Regions from separate parts of the Streptomyces sp. NPDC031274 genome, predicted to be linked through region 3. Evidence: riboswitches for the same ligand, from Rfam matches in the RefSeq annotation. Region 3 holds a riboswitch; each other region holds the start of a gene.
The links. Region 3 has a riboswitch for cobalamin ahead of cobN (cobaltochelatase subunit CobN). Riboswitches for the same ligand answer to the same signal wherever they lie in the genome.
Positions count from the first base shown of each region.

Region 1 (7,463 bases), on a different contig from region 3:
GCTACCGCATTCCGGCCGATGCGGACATCGTCTACAGCGTGTATGCGATGCAACGCGATCCGCGTTCCTTCGAGCAGCATCTCCGCTTCGACCCGGACCGCTGGAATCCGGAACGTGCTTCAGATGTGCCGGAGTTCGCGATGATGCCGTTCGGTACGGGCAACCGCAAGTGCCCGGGTGACCACTTCAGCCTGGCCGAACTCGCCATCATTCTGGCCACGGTGGCTCCGAAGTGGCACCTGGCGCCGATCGCGGAGACCGACGCCGACACGAAGATCGGCATCACCCTGCAACCGAAGAGGCTGGTTCTGAAAGCCGAGAGGCGCTGATGGCCACCGGTCCGCGGAAGGTGCGGCGGTAGGCGTTCGGTGTGGTGCCGAGCGCCCGAAGGAACTGGTGGCGCATCGCCGCGGCGTTGCCGAACCCGGCACGCCCGGCGATGGCGTCCACCGTCTCGTCCGATCCCTCCAGCAACTCCTGTGCCAGAAGAACCCGTTGGCGCAGGAGCCAGCGGTAGGGCGTGGTGCCGGTCTCCTGCTGGAAGCGGCGGGCGAAGGTGCGCGGTGACATGTGCGCGCGCTCGGCGAGCAGCTCGACGGTGATGTCCCTGTCCAGATGGCGCTCCATCCAGGTGAGCACCCCGCCCACGGTGTCGCACGACGTGCGCGGCAGCGGGCGCTCCACGAACTGGGCCTGGCCGCCGTCGCGATGGGGCGGTACGACCATGCGCCGTGCGATGGCGTTGCCGACCTCGATGCCGTGCTCCTGGCGCACGATGTGCAGGCAGGCGTCGATCCCGGCGGCGGTGCCGGCCGATGTGATGACCGGGCCCTCGTCCACGTACAGGACGTCGGGCTCCACCCGGGCCCGCGGATGACGCACCGCGAGCTCTGCGGAGTGCCGCCAGTGCACGGCGCAACGGCGGCCGTCGAGCAGCCCCGCGGCGCCGAGCACGAAGACGCCGGAGCAGACGGAGAGGACGCGGGCCCCGCGGTCCACCGCGCGGCGCAGGGCGGCGAGCAGATCCTCGGGGTAGGCGCGGTCCACGAACTCCTGGCCCGCGGGCACGGCGATGAGGTCGGCCTCTTCGAGCCGGTCGAGGCCGTACGGAGTGGTGATCGTGAACCCCGCGTGATTGCTCAGGGGTCCGTCCTCCGCGGCGACCACCGCGAAGTCGTACACCGGAAGACCCGCGTCGCTCCGGTCGAGGCCGAACACCTCGCAGACGACGCCGAGTTCGAAGGGATTCACACCGTCGAGCAGCACGACGGCCACGTTCCTCAGCATGTCTGCCAGTGTGCCGCAGGGCTGGCAGTAAGTCGATGGTGTGTGGCAGTCCTGCCACTGACGCTTCCGCCGGGACCGCAGGACAGTAAGGACATGAACGCAATCCTCGATTACGCGACCGTCCTGACCGTCTTCCTCCTCCTGGCCGTACCCTCGCTCGTCGGGTACGTCCACGACCGCCGGATCGACCGCGAGCTGCGGGAGGCGGCGTCCGCCGTCTCCCGCAGCTCGGTGGGGCTAGAACTCGTCGTCGAAGGAGACCGAACCCTCGACCGCGACCTGGTAGGCCGACGGGCGCCGCTCGAAGAAGTTGGTCAGCTCCTGGACTCCCTGGAGCTCCATGAACGAGAACGGGTTTGAGGAGCCGTAGACCGGCGCGAACCCGAGCCGCTGGAGCCGCTGGTCGGCGACGCACTGAAGGTACTCACGCATCGAGTCGGTGTTCATGCCGGGCAGGCCCTCACCGCAGAGGTCGCGCGCGAACTGCAGCTCGGCCTCGACGGCCTCCTTGAGCATGTCGGTGACCTGCGTCTGGAGCGCGTCGTCGAAGAGCTCCGGCTCCTCCTTGCGGACGGTGTCGACGACGTCGAAGGCGAAGCTCATGTGCATCGTCTCGTCACGGAACACCCAGTTCGTGCCGGTCGCCAGGCCGTGCAGCAGACCGCGCGAGCGGAACCAGTAGACGTAGGCGAAGGCACCGTAGAAGAAGAGCCCCTCGATGCACGCCGCGAAGCAGATCAGGTTCAGCAGGAAGCGGCGCCGGTCGGCCTTGCTCTCCAGCTGGTCCATCTTCTCGACGGAGTCCATCCACTTGAAGCAGAACTCCGCCTTCTCGCGGATGGAGGGGATCTCCTCGACCGCGTCGAAGGCCGCGGCGCGGTCCTCCGGGTCGGGCAGATAGGTGTCGAGCAGCGTCAGATAGAACTGGACGTGCACGGCCTCCTCGAAGAGCTGGCGGCTCAAGTAGAGCCGGGCCTCGGGGGAGTTGATGTGCTTGTAGAGCGTGAGCACGAGGTTGTTGGAGACGATCGAGTCGCCGGTCGCGAAGAACGCGACCAGGCGGCCGATCATGTGCTGCTCGCCGGGCGAGAGCTTGGCGAGGTCGGCGACGTCCGAGTGGAGGTCGACCTCCTCGACGGTCCAGGTGTTCTTGATCGCGTCCCGGTAGCGCTCGTAGAAGTCCGGGTAGCGCATGGGACGCAGGGTCAGCTCGAAGCCCGGGTCGAGGAGGTTCTTCTCGGAGTTGGTGGTGCTGGACATTACTGGCAGGCCTCGCAGGACTCGGGGTTTTCCAGGGAGCAGGCGACGGCTTCTTCGGCCGAGACCTGGGCGGGTACGGGGGCGTTGGCGGGAGCGGGCTCGGCGGCCTCGGTGCGGCCCGCCGCCGCGCGGGCGATCCGGGTCGCCGGGCGCGAACGCAGGTAGTACGTCGTCTTCAGACCCTGCTGCCAGGCGTAGGCGTACATCGACGAGAGCTTGCCGATGGTCGGCGTCTCCAGGAACAGGTTCAGGGACTGCGCCTGGTCGAGGAACGGCGTGCGCGCGGCGGCCATGTCGATCAGACCGCGCTGCGGGATCTCCCACGCGGTGCGGTAGAGGTCGCGCACCTCCGCCGGGATCCAGCTGAAGCCCTGCACGGAGCCACTGGCCTCGCGCAGCGCCTCGCGGGTCTGCGCGTCCCAGACGCCGAGCCGTTTCAGCTCCTCCACCAGGTAGGCGTTGACCTGGAGGAACTCGCCGGAGAGCGTCTCGCGCTTGAAGAGGTTGGAGACCTGCGGCTCGATGCACTCGTAGACGCCCGCGATGGAGGCGATCGTGGCGGTCGGCGCGATGGCGAGGAGCAGCGAGTTGCGCATACCGGTCGTGGCGATACGTTCCCGCAGCGCGGCCCAGCGCTCGGGCCAGGTCAGCTCGACGCCGTAGTGGTCGGGGTGCAGCACGCCGCGCGCGGTGCGCGTCTTCTCCCAGGCGGGCACAGGGCCGTTGCGCTCGGCGAGATCGGCGGAGGCCTCGTACGCGGCGAGCATGATGCGCTCGGCGATGCGCGTGGAAAGGGCGCGCGCGGCGGGGGAGTCGAAGGGCAGCTTCAGCTGGAAGAAGACGTCCTGCAGCCCCATGGCGCCCAGGCCCACCGGACGCCACCTGGCGTTGGAGCGCCCGGCCTGCTCGGTCGGGTAGAAGTTGATGTCGACCACGCGGTCGAGGAAGGTGACGGCGGTGCGGACGGTCTCGTCGAGCCGCTCCCAGTCGATGTCACCGGCGGCCTTGTCCACGAAGGCGCCGAGGTTCACCGAACCCAGGTTGCAGACGGCCGTCTCGCCGTCGTCCGTCACCTCCAGGATCTCCGTGCAGAGGTTGGAGGAGTGGACGGTGTGGCCGGGCTCCGCCGTCTGGTTGGCGGTGCGGTTGGCGGCGTCCTTGAAGGTCATCCAGCCGTTGCCGGTCTGCGCGAGGGTGCGCATCATGCGGCCGTACAGATCGCGGGCGGGGATGGTCTTGCGGGCGAGCCCTGCGGCCTCGGCCTTGCGGTAGGCGGCGTCGAACTCGTCGCCCCACAGGTCGACCAGCTCGGGCACGTCGGCGGGCGAGAACAGCGACCAGTCCTGGTCGGCTGCGACCCGGCGCATGAACTCGTCCGGGATCCAGTGCGCGAGGTTGAGGTTGTGCGTACGGCGCTGGTCCTCACCCGTGTTGTCGCGCAGCTCCAGGAACTCCTCGATGTCGGAGTGCCAGGTCTCCAGGTAGACCGCGGCGGCGCCCTTGCGTCGGCCGCCCTGGTTCACGGCGGCGACGGAGGCGTCCAGGGTCTTGAGGAACGGCACGATGCCGTTGGAGTGCCCGTTCGTGCCGCGGATCAGCGAACCGCGGGCACGGATGCGGGAGTACGAGAGGCCGATGCCGCCCGCGTGCTTGGAGAGGCGCGCGACCTGGTGGTAGCGGTCGTAGATGGAGTCCAGCTCGTCCAGGGGCGAGTCGAGGAGGTAGCAGGAGGACATCTGCGGGTGGCGGGTGCCGGAGTTGAAGAGCGTCGGCGATGACGGCAGGTAGTCCAGGCGGCTCATCAGGCGGTACAGGGATGCGACCTCGTCCACCGAGCGCGCGCTGACCGTCGTTGAATCAGATGCAGTCTCGGCGAGACCGCTCGCGACGCGCAGCATGAAGTGCTGCGGGGTCTCGATGACGTGCCGGGTGATCGGGTGGCGAAGGAGATAGCGGCTGTGCAGGGTGCGCAGGCCGAAGTAGCCGAAGCGGAAGTCGGCGCCGTCCTGAAGGGCGTCCTCCACGAGACCGTCCAGACGGTCCGCGTGGTCGACGACGAACGCGGCGGTGCGGTCCGCGATCAGGCCCTCGCGGTGCCCCACGGCGACCGAGTCGGAGAAGGAGCGCACGCCCTGCGACGCGGCCTCGTCCCGGATGCTGAGGCTGAGGAGCCTGGCCGCGAGCTGCGAGTACGTCGGGTCCTCGGAGATGAGCCCGGCGGCCGCCTCGGTCGCGAGCTCCCGCAGCTCCGCCAGATCCGCCTTGGCCGAACGGCCGCGCAGCGCGGCGGCGGCGACCCGGCCGGGGTCGGCGTCGGGGAGGTCGGCGGTGAGGTCGGTCAGGGTGCGCAGCAGCGCGGTTCCCGGGCCGTCGCCGGTCTGCTGACCAACGGTGGTCTGCTGCCCGTCGGTGGTCTGCGCTGACGCAGGTTCGGCTGGCGCGATGGTCACGTGGAGCACTCCCTCGCTCGGCTCTGGGCCTTGGGGAGGGGTGAGTGACACACGGGGGCGCCCAGGGCAGGGCTGCGCTCCGCGTCCACCAGCCCATTCCACGAGGCCCGGACGTCGTCGGCACCCGGACCGGACGGAACGGGTGCGCTGTCGACAGGTCTTCGGACTCGTGGGCACGACAAATGCGTACTCATACACCGTTGCGGGACAGTTCCGGACTTGCACCGGATTCCCCTGCGGCGACAGCGAGCACGAGCATACATCTTGTGCTGGCTCTGGGCGGCAGCCCCATATCTTGTGTCGGTGTGGCCTTGTGAGGACACGGGAACGCCAACGGGCCGCCGGAGAACCGGCGGCCCGTGTCAGACGGTGATCGGTGTACGCGGGGGACTCAGTGCCCGCCCGGCGCCCCCACCGTGGCCGGCGGAAGCTCCTCCACGACGCCGGGGTCGCCCGCGTCCGCCGTGTAGTCGCCGGGAGAGGTCTCGTCGATGCCGTCAGGTGCCTTGGCGGCGCGCAGGACGAACGTCATGACCACGGTGACCACCAGGTTCAGGACGAACGCCGTGAGGCCGATGTAGCCGATCTCGCCGATTCCGGGGATCTCGTCGGACGAGCCGCCGAAGTGCTTCTGCGTCGGCGAGGCGACACCGTAGGCGGCGACCGTCCCGTAGACCATGCCGACCGCCCAGCCCGCGAGCAGCGCCCAGCGGTGGAACCACCGCGTGAACAGGCCGCCGACCAGCGCGGGCATGGTCTGCAGGATCCAGATGCCGCCCAGGAGCTGGAAGTTGATCGCGACCGTCTTGTCCATGGTGAGGACGAAGGCGAGCGCGCCGACCTTCACCAGGAGCGAGACCAGCTTGGAGACCTTGGTCTCCTGCTCGGGTGTCGCGTCCGGCTTGAGGAAGTCCTTGTAGATGTTCCTGGTGAAGAGATTCGCTGCCGCGATCGACATGATGGCGGCGGGCACGAGGGCGCCGATGCCGATGGCGGCGAAGGCCACGCCCGTGAACCAGTCGGGGAACATGTTCTCGAACAGCTGCGGAATCGCCAGCTGCCCGTTCTCCACCTTGACCCCGGCCGCGATCGCCATGAAGCCGAGCAGCGCGAGCAGGCCGAGCATCAGGGAGTAGAGCGGCAGGATCGTGGTGTTGCGGCGGATCACGTTGCGGCTCTTGGAGGAGAGGGTCGCCGTGATCGAGTGCGGGTACATGAACAGCGCGAGCGCGGAGCCGAGCGCGAGCGTGGCGTACGTCCACTGCCCGGTGTGGCCCGGCGCGAGACCCGCAACGGGCTTGCCCGCCGCCTCGTTCGCCGCCGAGAATTTCTCGTTCGCCGCCTGGAAGATGCTGTCGAAGCCGCCGAGCTTGATCGGGATGTAGATGATCGCGACGGCGATGACGAGATAGATCAGGCCGTCCTTCACGAACGCGATCAGCGCGGGGGCGCGCAGACCCGACGAGTACGTGTACGCGGCGAGCACCGCGAACGCGATCAGGAGCGGCAGGTCCTTGATGAACCAGTTCGTGTCCGGACCGCCGCCGACGCCCATCACGTCGAGCACGGCCTGGATGCCGACGAGCTGGAGCGCGATGTACGGCATCGTGGCGAGGATGCCGGTGACCGCGACGGCAAGGGAGAGCCCCTTGGAGCCGAAGCGTCCGCGCACGAAGTCGGAGGTGGTCACGTATCCGTGCTTGTGCGAGACGGACCACAGGCGCGGCAGGAAGGTGAAGATCAGCGGGTAGACGAGGATCGTGTACGGCACGGCGAAGAAGCCGGCCGCGCCCGCCGCGTAGATCGCCGCGGGGACGGCCACGAACGTATAGGCCGTGTAGAGGTCGCCGCCGAGCAGGAACCACGTGACCCAGGTGCCGAACGACCGGCCGCCGAGGCCCCATTCGTCCAGGCTCTCGGTCTCGGCCTTGCGCCAGCGCGCGGCCAGGAAGCCCATCGCCGTGACGGCGACGAAGAAGAAGATGAAGACGGCGAGGGCGATGCCGTTGACGCCGCCCGTGTCCGCTGCGAGCTCGTTCATCGGGTCGCACCCCCCTGGGCCTGCTCGGCCTTGCGGGCGCGCTGGTCACGCTGCCACAGCTTGTACGCGATCATGGTGAGAGCGGTGGAGATGAGCACCCACAGCATCTGGTACCAGTAGAAGAACGGGATGCCGATGAAGGTCGGTTCGACCTTCGCGTAGGAGCTCACCCAGAGCATCGCCACGAACGGCGCTGCGAGACAGAGGGCAATGACCACGCGGACCGGCGTGATCACCGGTCTGCTCACTTCAGGCGCATCTGACACTTGCGGTTCCGCTCCCTCGCTTATCTCACCTTTAACGTGCGGGAAATCTAAGCGAGAGTGTTGATCTATGGAACCCCCGTCCGGATAACGGACGTGTCGAAGCCTCTGCTCAACACCTGTTCAGCGCCTGTTCAGCAGCAGCGGAACCCCTGCCGCGGA
Region 1 is NZ_JBVIHP010000006.1:209,530-216,992, reverse strand. Features, by position in the region: gene ACZ5CR_RS12760 (bifunctional albaflavenone monooxygenase/terpene synthase) at 1-329, shown strand, start outside; gene ACZ5CR_RS12755 (helix-turn-helix domain-containing protein) at 283-1,287, opposite strand; gene ACZ5CR_RS12750 (ribonucleotide-diphosphate reductase subunit beta) at 1,525-2,547, opposite strand; gene ACZ5CR_RS12745 (ribonucleoside-diphosphate reductase subunit alpha) at 2,547-4,997, opposite strand; cobalamin riboswitch at 5,133-5,256, opposite strand; gene mctP (monocarboxylate uptake permease MctP) at 5,389-7,038, opposite strand; gene ACZ5CR_RS12735 (DUF3311 domain-containing protein) at 7,035-7,304, opposite strand; gene ACZ5CR_RS12730 (YbdD/YjiX family protein) at 7,436-7,463, opposite strand, start outside.
Region 1: another riboswitch for cobalamin. It lies ahead of ACZ5CR_RS12745 (ribonucleoside-diphosphate reductase subunit alpha); the one in region 3 lies ahead of cobN (cobaltochelatase subunit CobN).

Region 2 (7,463 bases), on a different contig from region 3:
GTCCTCACCTATCTGAACAACCCCTGATGCCTGAACAACCTCTGACGCGGGCTTCTCGGGCGCAGAAGCGGGACGGGGCTCCGAAGGGTCCCTGGGCGGCCTTCTCGGGGTCGGTGTGGATCCACTGGTGGTCGCCGGTCGCGTCGGCGAAGGTGTCGATGCGGCCCTGGCCGACCTCAAGCCAGTCGGTGACGCCGCAGCTCGCTTGCGACCGCTCCGCGAGGCCGGAGGCCCGGGACCGGCTCATGGCGGAACGGGGCGGCCGTTCGCCCTTGAACGACCGCCCCGACTGGTGCGTTCGGGTCAGGAACCCGTGGGCAGCTCCGCCCTCACCTCGCGTGCCGCCGCGACCAGGTTCTCCAGGGACGCCCTGGTCTCGGGCCAGCCGCGGGTCTTGAGACCGCAGTCGGGGTTCACCCACAGGCGCTCGGCGGGGATGGCCTCAAGTCCCTTGCGCAGCAGGGCCGCTGCCTCCTCTGCGCTGGGGACGCGCGGGGAGTGGATGTCGTAGACGCCGGGGCCCGCCTCGCGCGGGTAGCCGTGCTGGGCGAGTTCGCGGGCCACCTGCATGTGCGAGCGGGCGGCTTCCAGGCTGATGACGTCGGCGTCGAGGTCGTCGATGGCCTGGACGATGTCGCCGAACTCGGCGTAGCACATGTGCGTGTGGATCTGAGTGTCCGGGCGTACGCCGCTGGTGGTGAGGCGGAACGACTCGGTGGCCCAGTCCAGGTAGGCGGCACGGTCGGCGGCCCGCAGCGGCAGCGTCTCGCGCAGTGCGGGCTCATCGACCTGGATCACCGAAGTGCCTGCCGTCTCAAGGTCGTCGACCTCGTCGCGCAGAGCGAGGGCGACCTGGCGCGCCGTGTCGCCGAGCGGCTGGTCGTCGCGGACGAAGGACCAGGCGAGCATGGTGACCGGGCCGGTGAGCATGCCCTTGACGGGGCGGTCGGTGAGGGAGTTGGCGTAGGAGGTCCAGCGCACCGTCATCGGCTCGGGCCGCGAGATGTCGCCCGCCAGGACCGGCGGTCGCACATAGCGGGTGCCGTACGACTGGACCCAGCCGTGCTGCGTGGCGAGGTAGCCGGTGAGCTGCTCGGCGAAGTACTGCACCATGTCGTTGCGCTCCGGCTCGCCGTGCACCAGGACGTCGATACCTGCCTTCTCCTGGAAGGCGAGCACCTCGCGGATCTCGTTCTTGATGCGTTCCTCGTAACCGGCCGTGTCGATGCGTCCGGCACGCAAGTCGGCCCGGGTGGTTCGCAGTTCGGTGGTCTGGGGGAAGGAGCCGATGGTGGTCGTGGGCAGTTGGGGGAGGCCGAGGCGGGTCCGCTGGGCCGCCGCACGCTCCGGGTAGGCGTGGGCGCGGCGGGCATCGGCGCCGGTGACGGCGGCGACGCGGGAGCGTACGGCCGGATCGTGGGTGAGCGCCGAGCCAGAGCGGGACGCCAAGTCGGCGCGGTTGGCGGACAGTTCGGCTGTGATGGCGCCCGTACCCTGGGCCAGGCCGCGGGCCAGGGTGGCGATCTCGGCTGTCTTCTGGTGCGCGAAGGCCAGCCAGCGGGCGATCTGCGGGTCGATGTCCCGTTCGGCGGTGGAGTCCAGCGGTACGTGGAGGAGGGAGCAGGACGCCGAGACGTCGACCCGGTCGGCGAGACCCAGGAGCGTGCCCAGCGTGGAGAGAGACTTCTCCAGGTCGTTGATCCAGATGTTGCGGCCGTTGACGACGCCCGCGACCAGACGCTTGCCGGGAAGACCGCCGACGGCGGCGAGATCCTCGAGCTGGCTGGCCGCGGCCTCGGTGAAGTCGAGGGCGATGCCCTCGACCGGCGCCTTGGCGAGCACGGGCAGCGCCTCGCCGAGTCGGCCGAAGTACGAGGCGACAAGCAGCTTCGGGCGGTCGGTGAGGGCGCCGAGGTCGCGATAGGCGCGGGCGGCGGCATTGAGCTCGGCCGGGGTGCGGTCCTGGACCAGGGCGGGCTCGTCGAGTTGCACCCACTCCGCGCCCGCCGCGCGCAGGTCGGCGATGACCTCGGCGTACACGGGCAGCAGTCGGTCGAGGAGAGTGAGCGGCTCGAAGTCGGCCGCGACGCCGGGCGCGGGCTTGGCGAGCAGCAGATAGGTGACCGGGCCGACGAGGACGGGACGGGCCGCGAGGCCGAGCGCGAGGGCTTCCCCCAGCTCGGTGACCTGCTTGGCGGAGTCGGCGGTGAAGACGGTGTCGGGGCCGAGCTCCGGCACGAGGTAGTGGTAGTTGGTGTCGAACCACTTGGTCATCTCGAGCGGCGCCACGTCCTGGTTGCCGCGGGCCATCGCGAAATAGCCGTCGAGCCTGTCGGTGTCGACAGCCTCACGGTGTCGCTGGGGGACGGCGCCGACCATGACGCTGGTGTCGAGGACGTGGTCGTAGTACGAGAAGTCACCGGTCGGCACCTCATGGATGCCGGCGGCGGCCAGATGCTGCCAGGTGGACCGGCGCAGCTGCGCCGCGGTCTCCCGGAGGGCGTCAGCGGTGACGCGGCCCTTCCAGTAGCCCTCGACGGCCTTCTTCAGTTCCCGGTCGGGGCCCTGGCGGGGGTAGCCGTACACGGTGGACCGTGCTGCCGCGGCTGCGGACTTCGGTGTCACGGAAATCTCCTTCGCGAGATGACTCCTTGAGATCCCGGAGACGGGACACGGACGCGAAGGGGTGACGAACCGGGCGGACCGAACGCGCGCCATCGGCGCGGTGCTGCGGTACTCCACCTGATCTGTACGCCGACCCGCCCACGAGGTCACCGGGATGTCCGCACGTGAGGGGTCACGTACGGGCAACGGGCAGGTCTTCGGACTCGCGGGCACACCTGCCGAGGCAGGTTCCTACTGGCCGTCGCTTCCCGGATCCGCGCTCGGATCCAGTGCGTATGACGGCGGTCGTTCCCACTCACCGCTGCGGGGCAGTCCCGGATTCCCACCGGGTTCCCTCTTGCGACGCGTCTGCCTGGCGGGCAGGGCGAACCAGCTGCACTGGTCAGGCTAAGGGGTGGTCGGCTTCTTGGGCAGTGCTGATCACATTCCGGACCGTGAGGTGAGACACGGATCCACGGAGTGGGGGTCGCGCGAAGGGGCGCGGAACGGATCGAGGCGGGCCCGCTCCTGACGGTCATGGGCAGGAAGACGGTGCACTGTGGCGGACCCGGCGCCGGTCAGGCGGCGAAGAATGGAGATGTGCCTGACCGGTCGCACCATGGACGCAGGGGAAGCGGAGCGGGCCGGGCTCGTCTCGCGCGTGGTGCCCGCCGGTGAACTCGTCGGTGAGGCCCTCGCCGTCGCCGAGGCCGTCGCAGGGATGTCCCTGCCCGTCGCGATGATGGCGAAGGAACCCGTGTCCCGGGCCTTCGAGACGACCCTCGCGGAGGGCGTGTGCTTCGAACGCCGCCTCTTCCACGCCGTGTTCGCGACCGCGGACCAGAAGGAGGGCATGGCCGCCTTCGTCGACAAGCGACCGCCCGGCTTCACGCATTCCTGCGGCCTGAGGTCTGAGACCTGAGGCCTGACCAGGGGCGTACGCCCCTGGTCGTGTGCGTTGGCGCGTGCCACAGCCGCGGCCGTCCCGCAAGTTGTCAGGAAACTCGGTCGCGCACTATGGTCACCACGCCTTGGTGAACGGGAAATCCGGTGTGATGCCGGTGCGGCCCTCGCCACTGTGATCGGGAAGTCCGGCTCCAGCCCTCGCGGCAGCCACTGGGTGCGAACGCATCCGGGAAGGCGGAGTCCGGTCGGTATGACCCGTCAGCCAGGAGACCGGCCAAGGCGCGTTGTCCATCCACGAGGTGCTGGAGAGGGTCTGCTTAGCCATGCACATAGCCGAGGGTTTCCTCCCGCCGGCGCACGCGATCGCCTGGGGCGTAGCGTCCGCGCCGTTCGTCGTCCACGGAGTCCGCTCCCTGACCCGTGAAGTCAAGGAGCACCCCGAGAGCACCCTGCTCCTGGGCGCCTCCGGAGCCTTCACCTTTGTCCTTTCCGCACTGAAAATCCCTTCCGTCACGGGCAGTTGCTCGCACCCGACGGGCACCGGGCTCGGCGCGATCCTGTTCCGGCCGCCGATCATGGCCGTGCTCGGCACGATCACGCTGCTCTTCCAGGCCCTGCTGCTCGCCCACGGCGGGCTCACCACGCTCGGCGCCAACGTGTTCTCCATGGCGATCGTCGGGCCATGGGCCGGATACGCGGTCTACCGGCTCCTGAAGCGGTACGACGTGCCGCTCATGGTCGCCGTGTTCTTCGGCGCGTTCGTCGCCGACCTCTCCACGTACTGCGTCACCAGCGTCCAGCTGGCCCTGGCGTTCCCCGACCCGAGCAGCGGATTCCTCGGCGCCCTGGGCAAGTTCGGCGGCATCTTCGCCGTCACGCAGATCCCCCTGGCGGTCAGCGAGGGACTCCTCACCGTCCTGGTGATGCGGCTGCTCGTACAGTCCAGCAAGGGTGAACTCACGCGGCTCGGCGTACTGCTGCAGGGCAAGCAGTCGGCGGCGACCGCGGCGAAGAAGACGGAGACGACGGAGACGGGGGCCAGCGCCTGATGAGCCGGAACGCGAAGATCAACATTCTGCTCCTCGTCATCGTCGCCGCGCTCGCGGTGCTGCCGGTGGCGCTGGGCCTCGGCGACGACGAAAAGGAACCGTTCGCAGGGGCGGACGCCCAGGCCGAGACCGCGATCACCGAGATCAAGCCGGACTACGAGCCGTGGTTCTCGCCGCTGTACGAACCCCCTTCCGGGGAGATCGAGTCGGCGCTCTTCGCCCTGCAGGCGGCACTCGGGGCGGGCGTCCTCGCGTACTACTTCGGTCTGCGCAAGGGGCGCCGCCAGGGCGCCGACATCGCACGGGAGCAGGAAGTATCGGCGGAGAGGTCCACCGACGTGGAGGGCGCCCGGCCCGAGACCGAGCAGGTCTGAGCCCGCGTGCTGCCCATCGACGCGGCGGCGCACAGCAGTCGCTGGCGCCGCCGTCACCCCGTGGACAAGGCTGTTCTCGGGCTAGGCCTCACTGTCCTGGCCGTCTCGCTGCCGCCCTGGCCCGGTGCCGCCCTGGTGCTGATCGCGGCGCTCGCCGTGCTGCTCGGGCCTGCCGGTGTGCCGCCGCGCAAACTGTGGCGGGCCTACCGCGTACCGCTCGGCTTCTGCGTCACCGGAGCCCTGACCCTGATTGTCCAACTCGGCGGAACCGGAGGGTTCGTCACGCTCGCCGACGGCGGTCCCGCGCGAGCGGGCGGTCTGCTCCTGCGCACGTCGGCGGCCTCGCTCGGCGTCCTGCTGTTCGCCTTCACCACACCGATGTCGGATCTGCTGCCCCGCCTGGTGAAGGCGGGCGTTCCGGCGCCGGTCGTGGACGTGGCCCTGGTCATGTACCGGATGAGCTTCCTGCTCCTGGACTCCATGAGCCGGATCCGGCAGGCGCAGGCCGCTCGGCTCGGCCACACCACCCGGGCCGCCACCTGGCGCTCCCTCGGCTCCCTGGCGGCCACCGCGTTCGTGCGGGCCTTCGACCGGGCGACCCGGTTGCAGGCCGGGCTCGCCGGACGCGGCTACGACGGAACCCTGCGCGTCCTTGTGCCCGAAGCCCGGATCTCCCGCGGTTTCGTGGCCGCCAGCGCGGTACTCCTCACGGGCCTCGCGGTCCTCACCCTCGTACTGGAAAGGCTCCTTCCATGAGCGACCCGAGCGAGCCGAGCGCCCCGAGCTGTCCGAGCGAGCCGAGTGCTCCTCGCGAGCGAGAGCCGGGCGCGGCCTTGGTCGCTCTGCGCGCTGCTTCCTACGCGTACGAGGAGGGGCCGACCGTGCTCAGCGGCCTCGACTTCGATGTCACCGAGGGACGCGCTCTCGCGCTGCTCGGGCGCAACGGCAGCGGCAAGACCACTCTCATGCGGCTGCTGAGCGGCGGACTGCGCCCCGACCGGGGCGGGTTGAGCGTCGTGGGCGTCCCTGTGACGTACGACCGCAAGGGTCTGACCCGGCTGCGCACCACTGTCCAGCTGGTCGTCCAGGACCCGGACGACCAGCTGTTCGCCGCCTCGGTGGAGCAGGACGTGTCCTTCGGGCCGCTGAACCTCGGGCTGCCCGACGCCGAGGTCCGGGCGCGGGTCGCCGAGGCGCTCGCCGCGCTCGACATCGGCGCGCTGGCGGACCGCCCCACCCATCTGCTCTCCTACGGCCAGCGCAAGCGGACGGCCATCGCGGGTGCCGTGGCGATGCGCCCCCGCGTACTGATCCTCGACGAGCCGACCGCCGGACTCGACCCGGACGGCCAGGAGCGGCTCCTGGCCACCCTGCAAGGACTGCGGGACGCGGGGACGACCGTGGTCATGGCCACCCACGATGTGGATCTGGCCCTCCGCTGGGCCGACGACGCGGCGCTGCTCACCCCCTCGGGAGTGCGCACCGGGCCGGTCGCGGAGATGCTCGCCCGACGGGATCTCCTGGCGCGGGCGGGACTTCGCCTGCCGTGGGGGATCGCCGTCTCGGAGCTGCTGCGGACGAAGGGCCTGCTGGACGGGGACGGCGACGGGCCGCGCACACCGGAGGAGCTGGCCGCCCTCATGGCCCCGGCGATGCCCGGTGCGTCAGCCGGTTGACGGGACCGGGGCGCGGCTGCGACCGGGCAGGAGTGCCACGGCCAGGAGCGGGATCGCGGCGAGCGCGAGCCAAGGCGCCCAGGACGGAAGACCGGCGTCGAGGAGCGAGCCGGTCGCGGCGCTGCCCGCGAGGACGATCAGGCCGGAGACCGAGGACAGGGCCCCCGTGTAGAGGCCGATCCTGCCGTCGGGAGTCAGGTCGGGGACCCAGGCGCGGGCGGCCGGTGCGACCAGCATCTGGCCGAGGGTGAGGAGGACGACGAAGGCGGCGGCGGGCAGCAGCCCGGCGACACCGGTCCGGGCGGCCGGGCGCGCGAGGGCCACGACGGCGAACCCGACGGAGATGAGCACGAGCCCGGCCGCCATGGAGCGCCGCAGATCGAGCCGGTCCGCCGCCCAGTGGGTGACCGGCAGCTGCGCGGTCACCACAAGCAGCGAGGAGAGGGCGAAGAGCCAGGCCAGCGGCGCCTGCGACCCGGCCGTGCGCTCCACCTCCTGGGGGAGTGCGAGATAGAGCTGGTTGTACGCCAGGAGATATGCGCCGTACGCACCGCACACCGCCAGGAAGCGGCGGTTGCGCAGCATGTCGCGTACGCCTCCCTGTACGCGGGTCCGCTCCCGCCCGGGTATGCGCTGGGGCAACAGCCACAGGTGCCCGGCAAGTACGAGGACGAAGACCCCGGATCCGGCGAGGCAGACGGTGCGGAAGTCGACGGAGAGCAGCAGCGCGCCGAGGAGCGGACCGACGAACGCGCCGGCCTGGCCCGCCACGGTGAGCAGGGCCAGGACGCGGGTACGCGGGCCGCGTCCTGCCTCCTCCCAGAGCACCGCCTGCCGGGCGACCTCGGATTCGA
Region 2 is NZ_JBVIHP010000036.1:31,109-38,571, forward strand. Features, by position in the region: gene ACZ5CR_RS39085 (response regulator transcription factor) at 1-27, shown strand, start outside; partial or broken gene ACZ5CR_RS39090 (MaoC/PaaZ C-terminal domain-containing protein) at 74-247, opposite strand; gene metE (5-methyltetrahydropteroyltriglutamate--homocysteine S-methyltransferase) at 304-2,625, opposite strand; cobalamin riboswitch at 2,797-3,014, opposite strand; partial or broken gene ACZ5CR_RS39100 (3-hydroxyisobutyrate dehydrogenase) at 3,106-3,195, shown strand; partial or broken gene ACZ5CR_RS39105 (enoyl-CoA hydratase-related protein) at 3,197-3,526, shown strand; cobalamin riboswitch at 3,606-3,803, shown strand; gene ACZ5CR_RS39110 (energy-coupling factor ABC transporter permease) at 3,834-4,559, shown strand; gene ACZ5CR_RS39115 (energy-coupling factor ABC transporter substrate-binding protein) at 4,559-4,933, shown strand; gene cbiQ (cobalt ECF transporter T component CbiQ) at 4,940-5,689, shown strand; gene ACZ5CR_RS39125 (energy-coupling factor ABC transporter ATP-binding protein) at 5,686-6,609, shown strand; gene ACZ5CR_RS39130 (MDR family MFS transporter) at 6,598-7,463, opposite strand, start outside.
Region 2: another riboswitch for cobalamin. It lies ahead of ACZ5CR_RS39110 (energy-coupling factor ABC transporter permease); the one in region 3 lies ahead of cobN (cobaltochelatase subunit CobN).

Region 3 (7,463 bases):
CCGTGGCCACCATGCCGCCGTGGTACTGGAAGTAGTCGTCCGAGTCGGCGATGTCGTGTTCGCGGGTGTCGGTGTTCTTCGCCGCGACCTCGATGCGCTTGTACGCCGTCTCCATCTCCTCCCGCGCCGGACGCCCGTCGAGCTCACGGCCGTAGGCATAGCCGCCCCACACCGTGTAGACCTCGGCGAGGTCGGCGTCGGTGCGCCAGTCGCGGGAGTCGATGAGCTGGAGCAGGCCCGCGCCGTAGGTGCCGGGGCGGGAGCCGAAGATGCGGGTGGTGGCGCGGCGCTCGTCGCCGTGGGCCGCCAGGTCGGCCTGCGCGTGGGCGCGGACGAAGTTCGCCTCGTCGGGCTCCTCCAGCGAGGCGGCAAGGCGGACCGCGTCGTCCAGGAGGCCGATGGTGTGCGGGAAGGCGTCGCGGAAGAAGCCGCTGATGCGCAGGGTGACGTCGATGCGCGGGCGGCCGAGCTCGTCCGCGGGGATCGCCTCAAGGCCCGTGACACGGCGCGACGCGTCGTCCCAGACCGGGCGGATGCCCAGGAGGGCGAGCGCTTCGGCGATGTCGTCACCGGCGGTGCGCATGGCACTCGTACCCCACAGGGACAGGCCGACCGAGGTCGGCCAGTCGCCGTTGTCGGTGCGGTAGCGCTCCAGGAGCGAGTCGGCCAGGGCCTGGCCGGTCTCCCAGGCCAGGCGCGACGGCACCGCCTTGGGGTCGACGGAGTAGAAGTTGCGGCCGGTCGGCAGGACGTTGACCAGGCCGCGCAGCGGGGAGCCCGAGGGCCCCGCCGGGACGAAGCCGCCCTCCAACGCGTGGACGGCGTGGTCCAGTTCGTCGGTCGTGGCAGCCAGGCGCGGTACGACCTCGCTCGCGGCGAAGTCGAGGATGTCGGCGACGGACCGCGGGTGGCCCGCCGCGACCGAGGCCACGGCGTCCGGGGCCCAGTCCGCATCCTCCATCGCCTGGACCAGCGCACGTGCCTGCTCCTCGACCTCGTCGGCGCTGGTGCGGGTGGCCGCCGACTCGTCGAGGCCCAACGCCTCGCGCAGGCCGGGCAAGGACGCCGTACCGCCCCAGATCTGGCGGGCGCGCAGGATCGCGAGGACCAGGTTGACGCGGTCGGCACCGGCCGGGGCGCCGCCCAGGACATGGAGGCCGTCGCGGATCTGGGCGTCCTTGATCTCGCAGAGCCAGCCGTCGAGATGCATGATGAACTCGTCGAAGCCCTCGTCCTCAGGGCGGTCCTTCAGCCCCAGGTCGTGGTCGAGCTTGGCGGCCTGGATCAGGGTCCAGATCTGGGCGCGGATCGCGGGCAGCTTCGCCGGGTCCATCGCGGCGATCTGGGCGTGCTCGTCCAGGAGTTGTTCGAGACGGGCGATGTCGCCGTAGCTGTCGGCGCGGGCCATCGGCGGTACGAGGTGGTCCACGAGGGTGGCGTGGACCCGCCGCTTGGCCTGCGTGCCCTCTCCCGGGTCGTTGACCAGGAACGGATAGATCAGGGGCAGATCGCCGAGTGCCGCGTCGGGGCCGCAGGCGGCGGACAGGCCCGCGTTCTTGCCGGGCAGCCATTCGAGGTTGCCGTGCTTGCCGAGGTGGATCATCGCGTCGGCGCCGAAGCCGTTGTCGTCGGCGGAGGCGGCGATCCAGCGGTAGGCGGCCAAGTAGTGGTGCGAGGGCGGCAGATCGGGGTCGTGGTAGATCGCGATCGGGTTCTCGCCGAAGCCGCGCGGCGGCTGGATGAGGATGAGCAGGTTGCCGCGGCGCAGAGCGGCGAGGACGATGTCGCCCTCCGGGTTCTGGGACCGGTCCACGAACATCTCGCCGGGGGCGGGGCCCCAGTGCTGCTCCACGGACTCGCGGAGCTCGGCGGGGAGGGTGGCGAACCAGCGGCGGTAGTCGGCCGCCGGGATGCGGACGGGGTTGCGGGCCAGCTGCTCATCGGTGAGCCACTCCTGGTCGTGGCCGCCTGCCTCGATCAGCGCGTAGATCAGCTCGTCACCATCGCCGGAGACAAGCCCCGGCACCTCGTCCGTACCGAAGTCGTATCCCTCGGCCTGGAGTCGGCGCAGCAGCGAGACGGCGCTCGCGGGGGTGTCGAGGCCGACCGCGTTGCCGATCCGGGAGTGCTTGGTCGGGTACGCGGACAGGACGAGCGCGATGCGCTTGTCGGCGGCCGGGATGTGGCGAAGGCGCGCGTGCCGTACGGCGACGCCGGCCACGCGGGCCGCGCGCTCGGCGTCGGCGACGTACGCGGGAAGTCCGTCCTCGTCGATCTCCTTGAACGAGAACGGCACCGTGATCAGTCGGCCGTCGAACTCGGGGACCGCGATCTGGCTCGCGGCGTCCAGCGGGGAGACGCCCTCGTCGTTGTCCTCCCAGTCGCTGCGTGAGCTGGTGAGGCAGAGCGCCTGGAGGATGGGGACGTCGAGGCCGCTGAGGGCGCCCGCGTCCCAGGACTCGTCGTCGCCGCCCGCCGAGGCCTCGGCGGGCCGTGTGCCACCTGCCGCGAGGACCGTGGTCACGATCGCGTCGGCGGCGCGCAGTTCATCGATGAGTTCGGGTTCGGGGGTACGCAGCGAGGCGACGTACAGCGGCAGCGGGCGGGCTCCGGCGTCCTCGACGGCGCGGCACAGGGCCTCGATGAAGGCGGTGTTGCCGCTCATGTGGTGGGCGCGGTAGTAGAGCACCGCGACGGTCGGTCCCTCGACCTGACGGGCGGTGCGCTCCAGCGGGCCCCACGAGGGTGCGGGGGCGGGCGGTTCGAAGCCGTGGCCCGTCAGCAGGACGGTGTCGGAGAGGAACCGGGCCAGCTGCTCCAGGTTGCCGGGGCCGCCGTGGGCCAGGTAGGCGTGGGCCTCGGCGGCAAGGCCGATGGGGACGGTCGATGCGGCCATCAGCTGGGCGTCGGGGGCCTGTTCGCCGGTGAGGACGACCACGGGGCGTCCGGTGGCGATGACTTGGTCGAGGCCCTCCTGCCAGGCGCGCACTCCGCCGAGCAGGCGTACGACGACCAGGTCGGCGCCGTCCAGGAGCTGCGGAAGGTCCTCGAGCGGGAGCCGGGAGGGGTTCGCGTAGCGGTAGGCGATCGGTCCGCCTGCGGCGCGGGCGCTGAGCAGGTCGGTGTCGGACGTCGACAGGAGCAGGATCATGCGGCGTCGGGCCTTCCTCGGGGTGTCCACGCCCCGGGTGGTGTCGATGGCGTCTCCCCTGCTCGAGCGGACGAGAGCTCGGGGAAGGGAGTTCCTGACTCACCCGGCACCAGGACCGGGCTCACAGTGGCGGGACCGCGCCGGATTCACACCGGGCTTCCTCCCCTTGTCGCCGTCTGTGGCGACGACGGGCCGGTTGGCCCGTCGCTAGGAATACTAAGGGCCTGGCAACTACCGGGGGGCAGGCGGACCTGCTGCGATAGGTCGGTATGCTCGCCGCCATGCCCCCATCGGTCCCCTCGCCAGTGCTCCCGGGAGACGAGTCTGCCCGCAGCCGCGGTGACTCCTGCCCCGGGACGCTTCGGCTGCACCGGGCGGACGACGGGGCGCTGGCCCGTGTCCGCGTTCCGGGCGGGCTGCTGAGCGTGGGGCAGGCGGACGTGCTGCGGGATCTGGCCGAGCGCCTTGGAGACGGCGAGTTGCATCTCACATCGCGCGGCAATGTGCAGCTGCGCGGTCTGCGCGCGGACCGCGGGAGCGAACTGGCCCATCTCCTGGGCGAATCGGGCCTTTTGCCCTCCGAACGCCATGAGCGGGCGCGCAACGTGGTGGCTTCACCGCTTTCGGGGCTAGACGGCCGGGGAGAGCGGGACATCCGCCCGTGGCTGTCCGCTCTGGACGAACTGCTGTGCACCAGCGACAAGGCCGCCGCCCTGTCCGGCCGGTTCTTGTTCGCGCTCGACGACGGCCGGGGCGACGTGGGTGCGCTGGGCGGTGACGTGACCCTGACGGCGCGCGGCGACGAAGACGCACTGCTGCGGATCGGCCCGGCGCGGGACGCCGTCCTGATACCTGCCGCGCGGGCACCGCGGGCCGCCCTCATGGCGGCCGAGACCTTCCTGGAGCAGGCACCCGACGCGGGCGCCTGGCGGGTGACGGATCTGCCCGGCGGCACCGGCCCCCTCCTCGACGCGGTCGTACGCCGGTCGCGGCAGGCCGGGTTCAGCCCCGCCCTCACCACCGCCCCGCTCCCCCAGGGTCCGGGCGGCCCCGCCCTCGGTGTCGTGCCCGGCCCCCGCAGCGAACGCGACAAGCACGACACGGCGGCGCTGTCCCTCGGCCTCCCCCTGGGGCGCGTCAGCGCACTCCAGTGGCAGACACTGACGGACACCGCCCGCCACCGCGGCAGCGGCGAGCTGCGGCTGACCCCCTGGCGCGGGGTCGTCCTGCCGGGAGTCGAGCGGCGAGCGGCCGTGCGACTCCTGGAGGATCTGCGGGCCGCCGGCCTCATCGTCGGATCCGACTCGCCCTGGACCGGGGTGGGGGCCTGTATCGGTCGGCCCGGCTGCGCCAAGTCCCTGGACGACGTACGCGCGGCGGCGACGGCGGCCCTGGGGCCTGTGGGGGCGCTGCCCGTGTACTGGTCCGGCTGCGCACGCCGGTGCGGTCATCCCCACGGGGAGTGGGTCGATGTCGTCGCCACTCCTGACGGCCATGAGATCTCCCGCGTACACGGCGCGGATCGCGATGCTCCGGTGACCGTCCCCGGCAGCTCCGGCGGGCTCGCCGCCGCCGTGGCCGCGGCCCGCGGCTGACACGACATGAACGACCCAGCGACACCTGACTGTTCCATGCCCTATCAAGAGAGCGAACGCACTGTGCATCAGTACGAGAAGGACGGACCGGCGATCTACCGCCAGTCCTTCGCCACGATCCGCGCGGAAGCGGATCTGGCGGGCCTGCCCGCCGACGTGAGCCAGGTCGCGGTCCGCATGATCCACGCCTGCGGCATGGTCGACCTCGTACGCGACCTCGCTTTCACCCCGGACGTGGTGGCCCGCGCCCGCGAGGCCCTGCGGGCCGGCGCCCCCATCCTGTGTGACGTGGCCATGGTCGCGAGCGGCGTCACCCGCAAGCGGCTGCCCGCGGACAACGACGTGGTGTGCACCCTGTCCGACCCGGCGGTGCCCGCACTGGCCGCCGAGCTCGGCACCACCCGCAGCGCCGCCGCCCTCGAACTGTGGCGCGATCGGATGGAGGGCGCGGTCATAGCCGTCGGCAACGCGCCCACCGCCCTGTTCCGCCTGCTCGAAATGATCGAGGAGGGCGCACCGCGTCCCGCCGCCGTCATCGGTGTGCCCGTCGGCTTCGTCGGCGCCATGGAGTCCAAGGACGCCCTGGCCGCGCACCCGTCAGGCCTTGAACACATGATCGTGCGGGGCCGCAGGGGCGGCAGCGCCATCGCGGCCGCCGCACTCAACGCGATCGCCAGCGAGGAAGAATGAGCGTGAGCGAGCACAAGACAGGCCGCCTGTACGGTGTCGGGCTCGGCCCCGGCGATCCGGCCCTCATGACCCTGCGCGCGGTGGAAGTCATCGCCGAGGCCGATGTCGTCGCCTATCACAGCGCCCGGCACGGACGGTCGATCGCGCGGTCCATCGCGGCCAAGCATCTGCGCGCCGACCACATCGAGGAAGCACTGGTCTACCCCGTCACGACGGAGACGACCGACCACCCCGGTGGCTACCGGGGTGCGATGGAGGACTTCTACACCGAGGCGGCGGCCCGCCTCGCGGTGCATCTCGACGCGGGACGCACGGTCGCCGTCCTCGCGGAGGGCGACCCGCTCTTCTACGGCTCGTACATGCACATGCACAAGCGGCTCGCCGACCGCTATCCCACCGAGGTGATCCCCGGAGTCACCTCCGTCAGCGCCGCCGCCGCCCGGCTCGGCACTCCGCTCGCCGAGGGCGAGGAGGTGCTCACCATCCTGCCCGGCACCCTGCCGGAGGAGGAGCTGACCGCCCGTCTCGCCGCCACCGACGCGGCGGTGGTGATGAAGCTTGGCCGTACGTTCCCCGCGGTACGCCGCGCCTTCGAGGCCTCCGGGCGGCTGCCCGAGGCCCACTACGTCGAGCGCGCCACGATGGCAGGCGAGCGCACCGACGAGCTGGCCGCGGTCGACGCCGACACGGTGCCGTACTTCGCGGTCGCGGTCCTGCCCAGCAGGATCGACGCACCCCGGCCCGAGCGCGCCCCGGAAACCGGCGAGGTGGCCGTCGTCGGTACGGGTCCCGCCGGGCCGCTGTGGCTCACGCCCGAGACCCGTGGCGTGCTGGCCGCCGCCGACGACCTGGTCGGCTACACCACCTACCTGGACCGGGTGCCGGTCCGCCCGGGGCAGGTGCGGCACGGCTCGGACAACAAGGTCGAGTCGGAACGCGCCGAGTTCGCCCTGGATCTCGCCCGGCGCGGGCGGCGCGTGGCCGTGGTCTCCGGCGGCGACCCGGGCATCTTCGCCATGGCGACGGCCGTCCTGGAGGTGGCCTCGCAGAAGCAGTACGCGGATCTGCCGGTGCGGGTGCTGCCGGGGGTGACGGCCGCCAACGCGGCCGCCGCCCGCGCGGGTGCTCCGCTGGGCCACGACTACGCCACGATCTCGCTCTCGGACCGGCTCAAGCCGTGGGAGGTGATCGCGCAGCGGCTGCGGGCGGCGGCATCGGCCGATCTGGTGCTCGCGCTGTACAACCCGGGCTCCCGCAGCCGGACCTGGCAGGTCGGCAAGGCCCGCGATCTGCTTCTCGAACACCGCTCGCCGGACACGCCCGTGGTGCTCGGCCGCGATGTCGGCGGCCCGACCGAGAGCGTACGCACCGTGCGGCTCGCCGATCTCGATCCGGCCGATGTCGACATGCGCACGATCCTGCTCGTCGGGTCCTCGCAGACCCGCTGGGAGCAGCGGGGCGACGGACAGCAGATCGTGTGGACGCCCCGCCGCTATCCCGAGGACTGAGCCTCCGGTGCTGCTAGGCCTGGCTGCCGCCATGTGTGCGCAGCCAGGCCAGGGCCTGCTCCGGAGTACCGGCCACTGTCACGCCTTCGGGCACCGGCGGTCGGCTCACCACGACCACCGGGATCCGTGCCTCGCGGGCCGCGGCCAGCTTGGGGGCGGTGGCGGCCCCGCCGCTGTCCTTCGTGACGACCACGTCGATGCGATGGCGGCGGATCAGCTCACGCTCACCCTCCAAGGTGAACGGGCCGCGGTCGAGCAGGACCTCCATCCGCGCGGGGTGCGGTGCGTCCGGGGCGTCCACCGAACGCATCAGGAACCACAGCTGGTCCAGAGCGGCGAAGGCGGAAAGACCCATGCGCCCCGTGGTGAGGAAGACACGCTGCCCCAGCGCGGGCAGTGCGTCGGCCGCCTCTGCCAGGGAGCCGACCGTGTGCCAGGCGTCGCCTTCGCCCGGCACCCAGCCGGGCCGACGCAGCGCGAGCAGGGGAACATGGGCGGCAGCGGCAGCAGTGGCCGCGT
Region 3 is NZ_JBVIHP010000035.1:588-8,050, forward strand. Features, by position in the region: gene cobN (cobaltochelatase subunit CobN) at 1-3,151, opposite strand, end outside; cobalamin riboswitch at 3,221-3,352, opposite strand; gene ACZ5CR_RS38480 (precorrin-3B synthase) at 3,421-4,746, shown strand; gene ACZ5CR_RS38485 (precorrin-8X methylmutase) at 4,810-5,436, shown strand; gene ACZ5CR_RS38490 (precorrin-2 C(20)-methyltransferase) at 5,433-6,944, shown strand; gene ACZ5CR_RS38495 (cobalt-precorrin-6A reductase) at 6,958-7,463, opposite strand, start outside.

Region 4 (7,463 bases), on a different contig from region 3:
CGGTCTCCGCTCGGCGGGGACTCGTCCCGCTGACGTCGCTGCGAGCAAGTCCGCTGCCCCTGGCGTGTCGCGCCAGGGGCAGCACCCTTGTACCCATGTCATGCAGGATCACGACCCCCCGCGGCGCTCACCACGTGCAGTCGGCGTGGAGGTCGTGGATGCTGTCGGCGAGGAAGGCCCCGTCCTCATCGGGGTGCTCGGCCACGACCAGGCCGGTGGCGTCAAACTCCAGTTTCACCGTGCGGGGTTCCTCGTTCATCCGGGCAGACGAGACGCCTCTCACGGCGGATGCTGAGCCTACGGTCACACGTATCGGGACGGAGAAGGCAGCTGCCAACTGCAAGGAGAGCACGCATTCATGCGCACTCCGTATGTCGTCCCGGCATCTCGATTCCGGTGACTGACGTTCTGTGGCAAGGCTTCGCATCGTGCCGGTGCTCGTCGGCGTGTGGGGCGCGGCTCTACGGTCCCACCGCGCCCTGCACGAATCTCCGAAGGTGCGCGCGTGCCCCATCGGGCTGTTCGAGCCAAGGCTCGTGGCCGGCGCTGTCGATCCGCGTCAGGGGAACATTGAGCCGGTGCGCAAGGGACTCGAGTTCCGACAGCGGGCGGGGATCGTCAGCACCGCCGAGGATCTCCACCCGCTCCGGCAGGCACCTGCGCAGCGCGTCAAGGTGCTGGTCGAGTGGGTCCGCACGTGATTCCGCGCCGAGTTCACGGTTCATGACCCAGTTGACGGGACGGCGTTCGCGGGCCTCCTGCGCGGCCCAGTGCCAACGGCGTTCGGGATCGGCGTGGTCGGTGAACCAGGACAACGTGAGCAACTCGACTTCCTGGTCCTCGGAACGGTGCGGCAATTCCTGCAACTCGCGCAGCCGCTCCCCTTGCGGTGCCGACATGCGGCGCTCGCGTTCCGCTTGATACCCCGTACGCCACTCGCCGACGAACGGCCCGCACATCAGCAGCATCGCGGCCACCCGATCCGGGTGGGCCACGCAGAACCGGCCGGTCAGGGTGGCGCCGTACGAGTGTCCGATCAGCACAGCCTCAGGCACGTCCCACACGTCGAGAAGCTCAGCGAGATCGTCCACATGCCGGGCGAGGGTATGGCGGCCCTGCCACCGGGACTCGCCGGTGCCGCGCTGGTCGTAGCGGTACACGGGAGCGATGTCCGCGATCATGGTGGCGACGTCGCCCAGATAGTCCGGCAGGCCAGGGCCGCCGTGCAGCAGGATCACGGGCGGCTTCCGAGTCGTGTCGCCCAGCGCCATCCAGCGTATGTGAGCTTCGTCGGTCATCCGCGCAAGGCCCTGCGTCTCTGTCAGTTTCACCGTGGAGAACCTACCGATGTCCCGGGATCTCGAGCCGGCCCCGATGCACATGGACGGCTGGTGGGGCTCGCGGCTTCTGTCGCGAGGTCACGGAACTGAAGGCGCTCTTGGCCAGGCAGCTTGCGCGCGGTACGGTCTGTTCGATATCGACGACGGCAGGCGGAAGCCGGTGGAACTCCGGCACGGTCGCGCCACTGTGAACGAGGCATTTCCCCGTAGAGCGGGAGATGTCGCGTGAGTCAGACCCGCAGCTGTCGTCCTGTGCACCACCGAGATGGGACGCGAACTCCCGAGGAGGATCTGCCATGGCGCAGACCGTCGCCCAGTCGACAGCCACCACCCCTGCTCTTCCCGCCAAGTTGCCGATCGGCGCGATCGTCCCCTGGGCGGTCTTCTTCGGCATCTTGATGCTCGTCCTGCTGTACTTCGTCGGCGCGGAGCAGGGTGCCACCTCCGTGGTCAACGGCGCGGATGTTCACGAGTGGGTCCACGACGCCCGCCACCTGCTCGGCTTCCCCTGCCACTGACGAGGAAGACCGCGCACCCATGAACTCCGCAACTGTCAGAAGACTGCTTGTGCGGGGCATGCTCGCCGGCTTGGGCGCCGGCGTGCTCGCCCTTCTCGTCGCCTACTTCCTGGGCGAGCCCAGCGTCGACAACGCGATCGGTTTCGAAGAGGCACACGCCCCTGCCCACGAACACGAGGTCGAGCTGGTCAGCCGTAGCCTCCAGTCCACCGGCGGCCTCGCCACAGGTGTCCTGATCTACGGCGTGGCCTTCGGCGGCATCGCCGCCCTCGCCTACTGCTTCGCCCTCGGGCGCGTCGGCCGCTTCACCCCTCGTGCCACGGCCCTCCTGCTCTCCGGCACGGCCCTGCTCGCCGTATACGTCGTGCCGTTCCTGAAGTACCCGGCCAACCCGCCGTCCGTCGGCGACCCCGACACCATCAGCAAGCGCACGATCCTGTACTTCCTGATGATGGTGCTCAGCGTGCTCCTCGCGATCGCCGCCGTGATCCTCGGCAAGCGGCTCGCGCCCAGATGGGGCACCTGGTACGCCACTGTCGCGGCAGGCGCCTTCTTCACCCTGGTGATCGCTCTCGCGTATCAGTTCCTGCCGGTGATCAACGAGGTACCGAAGGACTTCCCCGCCGCTCTGCTGTGGCGGTTCCGCACCTCGGCGCTCGCCATCCAGCTCACTCTGTGGACTGGATTCGGGCTGATCTTCGGGGAGTTGGCGCAGCGTGTGCTGACTCCGCGACCGGAAGCGGCAGTATCGCCGGAGGCGACTTCCGCACCGCACTGAGACATTCACCTTCATGCCGAGCGGGTGTCCGAGACATCTCCGCGGACGCCGCGGGAGAGTTGGACAGCGGATGCCTCGGCTGCGCGCTCGCCGCACTGCTCCAGCGCCATCGAAACGGCCGCGGCGCGGGAGCCTCAGACAACGGGCAGATCTCGTCGTCGCGAGACGGGCAGCAGGCGGCTTGCGACCCCGGTGGCTGACGGCTCGCCTCGCCTCAATCCGGGCCGGGCATCCGCAGATGCCGCGGCATCAGTCTTCGGCGTCGGGCCGCTGCGTGCCGAGCGTCTCTCCGAGCCGCAGATTCCATCGCCCGGAGCGTCCGCTGATGTGGGTAGCCGTCAGTGGAGGCACGTCGAGCCGCCAGAAGGCCGCGGAGGGTGCTCTGAGGACCGTGACCACGACGGCCCGAACGATCTCCGGCTCCACCACGGCGAGGGTTCTGCCCGCGACCTCAGAAGCCGCGTCCAGCCAGGTGGCGACGCGCTCACAGAGGGCCAGTACCGATTCCCCGCCGGGAGGCGCGACGGCCGGGGCCGACAGCCAGCGGCTCACCGCTTCCGGCTCCCAGGTGCTGACTTCTTCGAGTGTTCTGCCCCGCCAGTGCCCCATGTCCAGAGCGCCCAATTCGGCTTGGTCCAGAGCCGCGAGACCGAGGGCCGACGCCGTTTCCCGGCAGCGCACAGTGGGCGAGGCCAACACCCGGTCAGCGGCGGGAAGCGTACCGGCGGCCGCTTTGGCGAGTGCGGTGCCCCGCGTGTCGAGCGGGCTGCCGTCGTCGAACCGGGCCTCCCGCAGGGATCGGCTCGTCGCCGGCGAGATCAAGGTGACGCGACTGGTCACGCCTTCGCTCCTGTTCTTCGTGCCGGGTGAGCGCGCACGACGTTCGCGTGGGATCGCAGCGGCGCACTATACGTGCGTCCGGCGGTGGCGAGTCGATCTGCTCTGTCGCACTGTCACAGGTTCCCCGGCCACCTGGTCGTCGATCAGCAGCACAGGACAGGGACGCGTTGTACGAGGTTGTTTCCGAAGCCTCCTCGGTTCCACGGCTGATCCAGGGGCTGGGTATGGCCGTCGGCGTCGGTTGCCCGGACGGTCAGGGTGTGGCGGCCGGCGGCCGCGGTCCAGTCGGTGTGCCAGGTCTGCCATCCCCAGCGGTGCGGCCCGCGGGGAGCGACCTCGGCGTCGATCCAGGTGCGGCCGTCGTCGGCGCTGACCTCGACCCGTGTCACTGGCCCGTACCCGGACCAGGCGCGTCCCTCCAGCACCACGGGCCCGGGGCGCACGACCCGTACACGTGACATGAAGTCCGGGAAGCCGGGCGGGATCAGCAGGGCGCGCGGGGCGATCAGGGTGACGGGCTCGCCCGGGTCGTCGGGAGACTGCCGGAAGCGGTACGCCACGGCCTGCTGGAAGCCGGTGAACGGGGTGTCGACGAGTTCCACGGCGCGGAGCCATTTGACGTGCGCCATGCCGTACCAGCCGGGTACCACGAGCCGCAGCGGGTAGCCGTGCTGGGGCGGCAGCGGGCCGCCGTTCATCGCGTACGCGAGCAGCACGTCCGCGTCCACGGGGAGTGGCAGGCTGCGCCGGTAGTCCTGCTCGACGCCACGCTCGACCCCGTGGTCGGCGCCCGTGAAGACGGCCTCGACCGCGCTGTCCTGGACCCCCGCCTCCGCGAGCACCGTCCGCAGAGGTACGCCCGTCCAGTCGGCGGTACCCACCGCTTCCACCAGCCAGGGCTGACTGACCGGGCGCGGGCTCAGGCGGGCACGGCCGTTGCCCGCGCACTCCATCGTGACCCGGTGAGTAACGGCCGGCAGCGCCCGCAACTCGTCAAGACCCAGTTCCAGGGGGGTACGGACCTGCCCGCCGATGGACAGCCGCCACGCGCCCGCGTCGACAGCGGGAATGTCGTAGTGGACCAGCACATAGTGGAGACCGAGCGGTGTGACGTCATAGCGCAGGGCCTCAAGCGGCAGCCCGTGATTACGTGCCGCGAGCGCCAGTTCTTCCTCGCCGATGCCCTCACCGGGAGCGGCGACGCGCCCCGGTGTGCTGACATCACCGAGCGATGTCCGCTTCATGCCTCCATGATGAGCCCGCACGGGCCGGACGCGCACGGGCGACCGGCTTCTTTTGGCCTTGAGGACTCATCCCGCTGGTGAGCAAGTTGTTGGTGGGACGGTTGTTGGTGGGGCTTTTGAGACGAACAGCGTCCAGCTGGCGGAGGTCACCTCGCCGTTGAGCAGCTGTGTGCTGCTCAACGACGCGGCGTTCGAGGAGGCGCGTGAGGCCGGAAAGTCCCTGATCCGCAAGGCGCGGATCGAGCGCGTTGGACAGGTGATTCTCGGGGGCGACAGGTTCTGCCCCCGAAGGAGGAGACAGATGCTCAGGGCATTGGGTGGGACAGCTCGATGTCGAGGGCCTCGGTGCCGGGGCCAGTGACGCGCAACGGGGTGGAGAGAGGCGGGTAGCCGCTGGCGATGACGGAGTACTCACCGGTGTCCAGGTCCGTGAAGGCGTACACACCCTCCGCGTCGGTGGTGGCCGTCGCCGCGACGTTGCCGGCCGCGTCGACGAGGGTGACGCGGGCGTCCGGCAGCAGGCGCTGGTCGGCTCCGGAGCGCACCTCGCCCCGGAGCCAGGTGCCGGAGACGAGGGCGATCTCCACCCGGCCGGGTCCGCCGTCGCCGACGATGACGGGGGCGGCGGCCGGCCGGTGTCCCTCCGCGTTCACGGCCACGGTGAACTCACCGGCGGGCAGATCCCCGAAGGCGAACTCTCCGTCCTGTCCGGTCTGTCCGGTGGCGAGCACCTCGCCGCGCACATCGGTCACGATCACCATGGCGGCGCCGACCGGCAGTCCGGCGGCGTCGCGGATGCCCCCGCTCAGGCCTCGGGTGCCGGAGAGCAGGATGTCGTACGCGAGCGGCTCGTCGCCGACGGTGACGGTGGCCGCCTGCGGCTGGTGCCCCTCGGCGGCGGCGATCAGCACGTAAGTGCCGGCGCCCGGTGCGGTGAGCTCGTAGCCGCCGTCGGAACGGGCCACGGTACGGCTCAGTTGGCGTCCCGTCAGGGAGATCAGGGTGACCGTGGAGGAGCGGGCGGCGCCGGTCGAGCTGTGGATGTGTCCGTGGACGACGGGGCCGGTCCGGACGGCCGCTTGCCGGGCCTGGGACGGGGGCGTCTCGTGTGCCGCCGCTGTGGCAGAGGCCGGGGGCGTCGCCTGGGCGGAGGACGGAGTCGGCCCGGCCGGTTGCGGGCGGCGGAAGCCGATCAAGGTGGCCGTGGCGATCAGGGCCACCAGCATGCCGACCGCGCCGATGGTCATGCAGACGTGGACGGCGTCGGTGAAGCTCGCACCGATCGCGCCGAGCGCGGGTCCTGTCGCCTCGGGGGAGAGACCGAGGTGACCCGCGGCGCCCACACCGCCCTTCGCGAGGGCCTCGCTCACCTGCTGCTGGTCGGCGACGGGCAGTCCGGAGTCCGCGAGGTGCCCGGGCAGGGCGGAGGTGAGCCTGCTGGTGAGGACGGCTCCGAGGACGGCGGGGCCAAGGGCGCCACCGAGCTGGCGCAGGGTGTTGTTGCCCGCGCCCGCCATGCCCGCGAGGTGGTGCGGGACGCTGCTGACGGCGACCGCGCTGATCGGCGTCATCACGAAGCCCATGCCGAGGCCGAACAGCGCGAGCGGGCCTGCCATCGCGCCGAATCCGGAGTCGGTCTCCAGGCCGGTCAGCCACAGCATGGCGCCGCCGGTGCCGAGCAGGCCGACGCACAGGAGCACGCCGGGGGCGACCTTGCCCATCAGACGGCCGACGAGCGGCCCTGCGACGATGGAGACGCCGTTGAAGACCAGCATCCGCCAGGCGATGTCGAGGACGGAGAGTTGCTGGACGCTGCCGAAGAAGAGGCTGAGGGTGAAGACGGAGCCGATCATCCCGAACATGACGATGGCGTTGACGACGCCGGCGCCGGTGAAGGGGCGCACCGCGAACAGTTTCAGGGAGAGCATCGGCGAGGGGGAGCGCAGTTCGACGATGACGAAGGCGATCAGGCCGAGTGCGGCGGCGGCGAACGCGACGACGACCTTGGTCTGGCCCCAGCCTTCGGCCCCGCCGCCCTCGATCACACCGTAGATCAGGCCGATGATGAAGATGATCGCGGCGATCTGGCCGGGGACGTCGATGGCGCGGCCGTGCGCGGAGCGGGAGTCCTCCAGCATCCGCATGGCCACCAGGCCGGTGACGGCGGTGATGACGGCGGCCGGCAGGAAGATCCAGCGCCAGGAGGCGTGCTCAAGGATGACGCCACTGATCAGCGGGCCCAGGGCCATGCCGATGCTCAGGGACGCGGCCCAGGCGGCGATGGCCTTGGCGCGGGCCCGGAAGTCCGGGTAGGCGTGGCTGATGAGGGCGAGCGTGGAGGAGGCGAGAGCCGCCGCACCCGCGCCGGCGACGGCCTGGCCGACCCAGACCTGCTCGACGCTGTGCGCGGTCAGGGAGGTCACGGAACCGGCGGCGAACAGGAGCATGCCCGCGAGGTAGGCCTTCTTGCGGCCGTACAGGTCGCCGATCAGGCCGAAGGTGAGGATCAGCGCGGCCATCGGCAGGATGAACGCGTCGGAGACCCATTGCAGGTCGGACGTGGATGCGCCGAGCCCTTGCTGGATGCGCGACAGGGACACCGAGACGCTGCCGATGGGCACGTATGCGGCGAACATCCCGAGACACGCCAGCACGGTGGTCAGTGCCGGGCGCGCGACGGCGCGGTGGTGGGGGGTGGATATCGCGGACATGGTGAGACGGACCTCCTGATCGAACGCGCCGG
Region 4 is NZ_JBVIHP010000001.1:304,021-311,483, forward strand. Features, by position in the region: gene ACZ5CR_RS01410 (hypothetical protein) at 128-259, opposite strand; gene ACZ5CR_RS01415 (alpha/beta fold hydrolase) at 462-1,331, opposite strand; cobalamin riboswitch at 1,442-1,580, shown strand; gene ACZ5CR_RS01420 (CbtB domain-containing protein) at 1,637-1,858, shown strand; gene ACZ5CR_RS01425 (CbtA family protein) at 1,878-2,636, shown strand; gene ACZ5CR_RS01430 (histidine phosphatase family protein) at 2,886-3,476, opposite strand; gene ACZ5CR_RS01435 (sulfite oxidase) at 3,620-4,720, opposite strand; gene ACZ5CR_RS01440 (MFS transporter) at 5,026-7,431, opposite strand.
Region 4: another riboswitch for cobalamin. It lies ahead of ACZ5CR_RS01420 (CbtB domain-containing protein); the one in region 3 lies ahead of cobN (cobaltochelatase subunit CobN).